Linked DNA regions of Rubrivirga marina. The main gene of each other region encodes a partner of the protein of the gene in region 2 in a complex. Links are inferred from orthologs where the notes say so. Each region holds a gene or a part of one and is shown on either strand. Other genes may lie near its edges.

Region 1 (3,328 bases), 1.0 Mb from region 2 along the record:
TCACGTCGACGACGTCGCCCTTGATGCCGAGCGTGTCGTGGTCCTCGGTGAGGATGACTTTCATGTCGGTGTTGGTTGTCGGTGGTCGGTCCGCCGGTCGGCCGGTGGGGTCACCGGGGCCGGGCGCGCGGGCCGAGTCCCTACTTGACGTTGTCGGCGGCGAACGGGAGGAGGGCGACCTGACGGGCCCGCTTGATGGCCGTCGTCAGCTGGCGCTGGTACTTGGCCGAGACGCCGGTCATCCGGCGCGGGAGCATCTTGCCCTGCTCGTTGACGAACCGCTTGAGCGTCTCGACGTCCTTGTAGTCGATGTACTCGATGCCGGCCTCGCGGAACGGGCACTTCATCTGCGTGCTCGCGGCGCCGGGCGCCGCGATCCGCTGGAGGTCTTCCGGGTTGGAGGCGGCGACGAGGCGGCGGGCGACCTCGGGCGAGACGGCGCGCGGGGCGGGCTCGGAGCCCATCTGCTGCGCGGCCTGCTCGACGGCCGTCGGCGCGTCGGCGGACGTGGGGACCTCGGCGCTCTCGAGCGCGGCGCCGACGTTGGTCTCCTCGATCTTCGTGACCTCGGGGCCGTCGCCGTCGGCGGCGTCGGTGCCCGAGTTGGAGTTCTGGACTTCTGCCATCGTGTTGGGGGTCTCGGGTTAGGCGCGCTGGACGGGCGGCGCGAGCTTGGGGAGGTCCTGGCCCGACTGCTGGGCCTGGTAGTGCCGCTCCATCTTGGCGTCGTAGCGGAGGACGAGGTGGCGCATGATGTCGTCGTTGATGATCAACGCGCGCTCGATCTTGACCAGCCCGTCGTTCTTGCCGACCGGGAGGCGGAAGTTGACGACGACGTAGTAGCCGTTCCGCTTCTTCTCGATCGGGTACGCCAGCCGCTGGCTGCCGCGCTCCTCGACGTTCTCGACGTGCGCGCCGTTCTCGCTGAGGTACTGCGTCACGCGCTGGACGATGTCCTTCGTCTGGTCCTCGTTGAGGACCGGGTTGATGATGTACATCATCTCGTACATCGGGCCGTTCTCGGCCTGGGCCGGAGCCCCGTTGGCGTCTGCCATGGTGTCCCTGTGGGATACGGTGAGTGTCGTATGCCCGCGGCGCGCCGGGTTGTCTCCCCCGGAATCGGTCCTCCGCGAGCAGGGCGAACGTCCAACCTACCCCACCGTCGCCCCGAGGCGGGCGAAGCGGGGGCGAAGACGGGGTGGGAGAGCGGGCACGACCCGGCAGCTCCACCTCCCCGAGGGCACGCTGCCATGTCCCGGTTCCCCCTTCCCCAGTTCCCGGCGAGCGAAGCGCGCTACCCGTTCGCCGCCTCCTCCATGCGCGCCTCGCGGTCGGCGAGGGCGAGCGCCTTGACGATGGCGTCGAGGTCGCCGTCGAGGACGCCCTGGAGCGCGTGGTTCTTGTCGTCGCCCTCGAGGCGGTGGTCCGTCACGCGGCCCTGGGGCCAGTTGTACGTCCGGATCTTGCCGGAGCGGTCGCCCGAGCCCACCATCTCCTTCCGGGCCGCCGCGCGCTCGTTGTGGACGCGGTCGAGCTCGAGCTGGTAGAGCCGGCTGCGGAGCACCCGGAACGCCTTCTCCTTGTTCTTGATCTGGCTCTTCTCGTCCTGGATCGAGACCACGAGCCCCGTCGGCTCGTGCGTGAGACGGACCGCCGAGTCCGTGGTGTTGACCGACTGGCCGCCCGGCCCCGACGACCGGTACACGTCGACGCGGACGTCCTGCGCGCGGATCTCGACGTCGACCTCCTCGGCCTCGGGCAGCACGGCGACCGTCGCGGCGGACGTGTGGATCCGGCCCTGGCTCTCGGTCTGCGGCACGCGCTGGACGCGGTGGACGCCGGACTCGTACTTCATCCGCCCGAACACGTCCTTCCCCTTCAGCGCGAACGTGATCTCGCGGAACCCGCCGGCCGTGCCCTCGGACGTGTCCATAACCTCGATCTTCCAGCCCTTGCCGGCCGCGTACTTCTGATACAGCTCGAACAGGTCGCCCGCGAAGAGCGCCGCCTCGTCGCCGCCCGTCCCCGCCCGGATCTCGACGATCGCGTCGCGCGCGTCCTCGGGGTCCTTCGGCACGAGCTCCTCCTCGAGGTCCTTTGCCGCCGCCGCCAGCCGTTCGCGGACCTCCTCGAGCTCCACCCGCGCCATCTCGGCGAGCTCGCCCTCTTCCGAGGCCGCCATCTCCTTCAGCCCGTCGGCCTCCTCCTTGAGGTCCTTCCAGCGGCCGGCGGCTTTCACGGCCGGCTCCAGCGACGAGAGCTCACGGCCGAGCTTCGCGAGCTGGCCGGGGTCGCCGGCCACCTCGGGCGTCGACATCTCGGCCAGGACCTCCTGGTACCGAGCGAGCAGGTTGTCGAGGGCGTCGGTGTTGATCATCGGGTCGGCGGCGGCGGACCCGGAAGCTAGCCCCGCGCCGCGGCGGACTCCTCAGCCGGACGCGTCGTCGTCGCGCGAATCGTCTGAAGACTCGGCCCGCCCGCCACGTCGTCGAGGAGGACGTAGAGGTCGGCGCTGTCCCGGTGGCGGACCTCCACGAACGCGCCGCCGCCCGCTCGCACCAGCGGCACGACGGCCGAGGCGGGCAGGAGGCCGTCGCAGGGTGTCTCCGGCCCGATCCCCTCGACCTCGATCCGCTGGCGCTCGGCGTCGAACCGCGTCGACACGACGAGGCGGCGGTCGCAGCCCCGGTCCTCGACTGCCACAAGGCGGAGCCCGTACGCGCTCGCGTCGAGCGCCACGACCGACACCTCGACGACGCCCCGATAGGCCTCGGGCTGGTCACCGACCGCGTCGCACCCGACGACGTGGAGCGCCAGCGCGAGGCCGGTCAGCGCGAGGAGCACCCGCCTCATTCCGCCAGCGACGAGAACGACGTCCGGACCTCCCGGATGCCAAGCCCCGCGAACCCGAGGCGGATTTCGTACTCGTCCGTCTGTTGACCCTGCGACAGGAACACCCGGTAAGCGGCCCCGCCGATGTCGCGCGGGAGGTCGATCGCCACCTCCGCAGGGCCTTCGGCTGTTGCGCAGACGTCGCCGGCCGGCGGCAGCACGTCGCCGAGAGCGATCTCCAGTTCCCCATCGCCCCTATCCGCATCCGCCTCGATCCGGTAGCCGAGGCAGCCGTAGAGGTCGACCGTGCGGACCCGCAGGAAGGGGCCGTCTTCGTAACCGAGGTCGACGACGACGTTCCCCGGCGGCCCGACGGGCTCGGGGCCGACCGTATCACAGGCGACGAGGAGACCCGTGAGGGCGAGGACTGAGAGGAGACGCATGGCGGGAGGTGGAGGGCGTCTCAGGCTAGGCCGACCGCGACGCCTCCGAAATC
Region 2 (3,671 bases):
CCTCACGCCTCGGCCCGCACGCCTCCCCGATGAACCTTCCCACCGAGCGGCTCGTTCTGGCCTTCGGGTGTGGGATCGCGGCCGTGGCCTACCTCTACTGGACCCTCGAGGCGATCGACCTCGGCCTCGGGTGGACGTCCATCGCGTCGGCCCGGGCGGCGGTGGTCCTCGCCGGAACCCTCCTCCTCGCCCTCGTCCTCCGGGCTGCGGCCCGCGCCAACCCACCTCCAGACCCATGACCTCCGGAACCAACTACCGCTGGGTGACCGCCCTCATCGCGGCCCTCGTCGTCGGCCTCGTGGCCGCCATCGTCACACCGCGCTTCGGCGACTCCGACGGGGTCGACTGGCTGGTCACGATCGCGCTGGCCGTCCTGGCCGGCGCGCTCGTCGCGCTCGCCACCCGTGAGAAGACCGACGACGGCGCGCACATCAAGGACGACGTGCTCCCCTAGCGGAGCCCCTACGCCCGGCGCGCGTAGCTTCTGGAAGCCCTTCCGATTCTCCCCCCGTTCCCCATGACCGACCCGACCGACGCCCCCGTTTCCGCCTACGAGAAGCCGCCCGCCGACGGCAAGGAGGTCGACCCCCGCTGCGTCCCCCAGAACCTCGACGGCCCGCCCCCGATCGGCGACGAGATCGAGCCGCCGGACTACGACGAGGAGAGCCAGGAGAACTGGCGGTTCCTCTTCGAGCGCCAGATGTCGCTCTTGCCCGGCCGCGCCGGCGAGGCGTACATGGAGGGCGTCGAGACGCTCGGCATGACGAACCGTGAGATCCCGCACCTCCGCGACCTCTCGCGGCGGATGGAGGAGGCCGCCGGCTGGCGGATCGCCCGGATCCCGGGCCTGCTCCACGAGCGCGACTTCTTCGGCCTGCTCTCGGACCGCGTCTTCCCCTCGACCGACTACATCCGTCGGAAGGACGAACTCGACTACACGCCGGCGCCGGACTGCTTCCACGATATGTTCGGCCACATGCCGATGCTCTGCGAGCCGGCCTTCGCCGACTTCTACCACCTGTTCGGGCAGAGCGCGCTCCACGCCGAGGGCGTCGACCGCCAGTCGCTGGAGCGACTCCACTGGTTCACCGTCGAGTTCGGGCTGATCAAGCAGGAGGTGGGCGAGCGGATCTTCGGCGCCGGCATCCTCTCGTCGAAGGACGAGGTCCAGCACGCCCTCAGCGACGCCGTCGAAAAGGTCCCGTTCTCGGTCGACGCCGTCATCGACCAGGACTACGACGTGTGGCACCTCCAGCCGAAGCTGTTCGTGCTCGACTCGTTCGAGCAGCTCGAGACCGACTTCCGCGCCTGGGCCGACTCGCGCGGCCTGCTCCCGGCCGACGCCTGAGCCCGTCGCTCGAGCCCACTCCGCCCGCCTCGGGGACGCCGCCGAGGCGGGCGGCCTGCTCATGGACCGACTAGAGGCCACCGTTTCGGGACGCGTCCAGGGCGTCGGGTTCCGGCGCTACGTCCAGCGGTGGGCGCGGAAGCTGGACCTCGCGGGCTGGGTGCGGAACGAGCCCGACGGGACCGTCCGCCTCGTGGCCGAGGGCGACGCCGAGGCGCTCGACCGCCTCACGCGTCTCCTCTGGGGCGGGCCGCCGCCAGCCGACGTGGCGTCGGTCGACGCGGAGAGGGGGAAGGCGACAGGATCGTTCGACGGGTTCGACGTCCGGTACGAGCGGTAGGCCCGCGGGCGTATCCTCCGTGCGAGCCCCCTGTCCGAATGACCCGCCGCGCTCTGCTCGACGACGCTGTTGACCGGCTGGCCGCGGCCGGCATCGAGGACGCCCGCCGCAACGCCGAGTGGATCGTGGAGGAGGCCACCGGGGCCGACCGCGCCGCGCTCTACGCCCGGCCCGACGTGGTGGTCGAGCCCGTCGAAGTGGCGCTCGTGGCGCGCTACGTCGCCCGCCGCGCCTCTGGCGAGCCCGTCCAGTACGTCCTGGGCCACACCGACTTCTACGGGCTCCGGGTGGCCGTCACGCCCGACGTGCTGATCCCGCGGCCCGAGACGGAGGAGGTCGTCGAGGAGGCGCTCCGCCGGATCCGGGACGCCGAAGCCCCGTGGGTCCTCGATGTGGGAACGGGCAGCGGCGCGATCGCCCTGGCCGTCAAGCACGAACGGCCCGACGCCGAGGTTTTCGCCGTCGACGTGTCGGCTGGCACCCTCGCCGTGGCCGCCTCGAACGCCGACCGCCTCGGCCTCGACGTCACCTTCGTCGAGTCCGACGCGCTGCGGCCCCAGTTCGCCGCCGACGTTCCGCCGACGTTCGACCTCATCATCTCGAACCCGCCCTACGTGCCCGAGGCGGAGCGGCCCGGGCTCCAGGTCGAGGTCCGCGACCATGAGCCTGCGTCCGCGCTGTTCGTCCCGGACGCCGACCCGCTCGTGTTCTACCGCGCCCTCGCCGGCCACGCCGACGCGCTCCTCCGCCCCGGCGGCTGGCTCGTCGCCGAGACGCACGCCGACCTCGGCGGCGCCGTCGGCCAGCTCTGGACCGAGGCGGGCCTGGTCAAGGTGGAGGTCCTGCCCGACCTCGCCGGCCGCGACCGGATCGCCGTCGGCCGTCAGGCCGCCCCGACGAACACGCGAGCGACACGGGGCGTCGCGTAGAGCGTGTGGCCGAGGACGAGCGGGAGCGTGCCGGCCCGCTCCCGCGTGACCGAGGCCTCCAGACGCTCGCCCGTGTCGTGCCGCTCGAGCTCGACCCGCACGAGCGGCCCGACCGCGCTCACGCCGCGGAGGATCACCGCGAGCGACGGCTGGGCCGGCGCCTCGGCGCTGAGGTCGAGGTCGTGAGGGCGGACGAACGCGACGGCCGCCGCCGTCTCCGTCTCGGCGTGGTCGGGGAGGGCGAACCGGACGCCCGCGACGTCGGCCTGCCCGTGGTGGACGACGCTCCGCATCGGGTTGACCTCGCCGAGGAAGTGGACCACGAACGGGCTCGCCGGCCGGTCGTAGACCTCCGTCGGCGCGCCGACCTGCTCGACGCGGCCGGCGTTCATGACGGCCACGCGGTCGGCCACCTCGAGCGCCTCCTCCTGGTCGTGCGTCACGAACACGCTCGTCACGTGGAGCTCGTCGTGGAGGCGGCGGAGCCAGCGGCGGAGGTCGCGGCGGACCTGCGCGTCGAGCGCACCGAACGGCTCGTCCAGGAGGAGCACCTCGGGCTCGACGGCGAGGGCGCGGGCGAGGGCCACGCGCTGGCGCTGCCCGCCGGAGAGCTGGCTCGGGTACCGGTCGGCCGTCCAGTCGAGCTGGACGAGCCCCAGCAGGTTCATCACGCGCTCGCGGATCTCTCGCTTCGGAGGCCGTGTCCGGCGCGGGCGCACCGTCAGCCCGAACGCCACGTTCTCGGCGACCGTCATGTGCCGGAACAGGGCGTAGTGCTGGAACACGAACCCGACGCGGCGCTCGCGGACCGGCCGCCGCGTGGCGTCGGCGCCGTCGAACCGGAGGGACCCGGCGTCGGCGGCCTCCAGCCCCGCGATGATGCGGAGGAGCGTGGTCTTGCCGCACCCGCTCGGGCCGAGGAGGGCGACGAGTTCGCCCGACGGGACCGTCAGGCTCACGTCGTCGAGGGCGGTGAAGGCGCCGAAGCGCTTGCTGACGTGGTCGATCTGGATGCTCATGCGGGGGCCTCGGTGGTGGCGAGCAGGGGGCGCTC

Evidence for each region.
Region 1: the proteins of prmC (region 2) and prfA are in contact, whole or in part, in a crystal structure (PDB 2B3T), measured with the Escherichia coli proteins. The link is inferred for Rubrivirga marina from one-to-one orthologs.

Annotation. Positions count from the first base shown.
Region 1 is NZ_MQWD01000001.1:3,776,142-3,779,469, forward strand. What follows is about bases 337-3,328. They hold prfA (peptide chain release factor 1), read right to left. Parts: upstream 2,378-3,328; coding sequence 1,295-2,377; downstream 337-1,294. Other genes in these bases: rpsR (30S ribosomal protein S18), read right to left, coding at 337-464; rpsF (30S ribosomal protein S6), read right to left, coding at 645-1,055; BSZ37_RS16110 (hypothetical protein), read right to left, coding at 2,404-2,844; BSZ37_RS16115 (hypothetical protein), read right to left, coding at 2,850-3,275. Also shown: rplI (50S ribosomal protein L9), read right to left, coding at 1-64; more of rpsR, read right to left, coding at 141-336. UniProt on the Escherichia coli protein: Peptide chain release factor 1 directs the termination of translation in response to the peptide chain termination codons UAG and UAA.
Region 2 is NZ_MQWD01000001.1:2,744,454-2,748,124, forward strand. What follows is about bases 673-3,671. They hold prmC (peptide chain release factor N(5)-glutamine methyltransferase), read left to right. Parts: upstream 673-1,726; coding sequence 1,727-2,617; downstream 2,618-3,671. Other genes in these bases: BSZ37_RS11415 (phenylalanine 4-monooxygenase), read left to right, coding at 673-1,348; BSZ37_RS11420 (acylphosphatase), read left to right, coding at 1,410-1,688; BSZ37_RS11430 (sulfate/molybdate ABC transporter ATP-binding protein), read right to left, coding at 2,572-3,636; cysW (sulfate ABC transporter permease subunit CysW), read right to left, coding at 3,633-3,671. Outside these bases: BSZ37_RS11405 (hypothetical protein), read left to right, coding at 30-239; BSZ37_RS11410 (hypothetical protein), read left to right, coding at 236-454; more of BSZ37_RS11415, read left to right, coding at 518-672. UniProt on the Escherichia coli protein: Methylates the class 1 translation termination release factors RF1/PrfA and RF2/PrfB on the glutamine residue of the universally conserved GGQ motif, i.e. on 'Gln-235' in RF1 and on 'Gln-252' in RF2.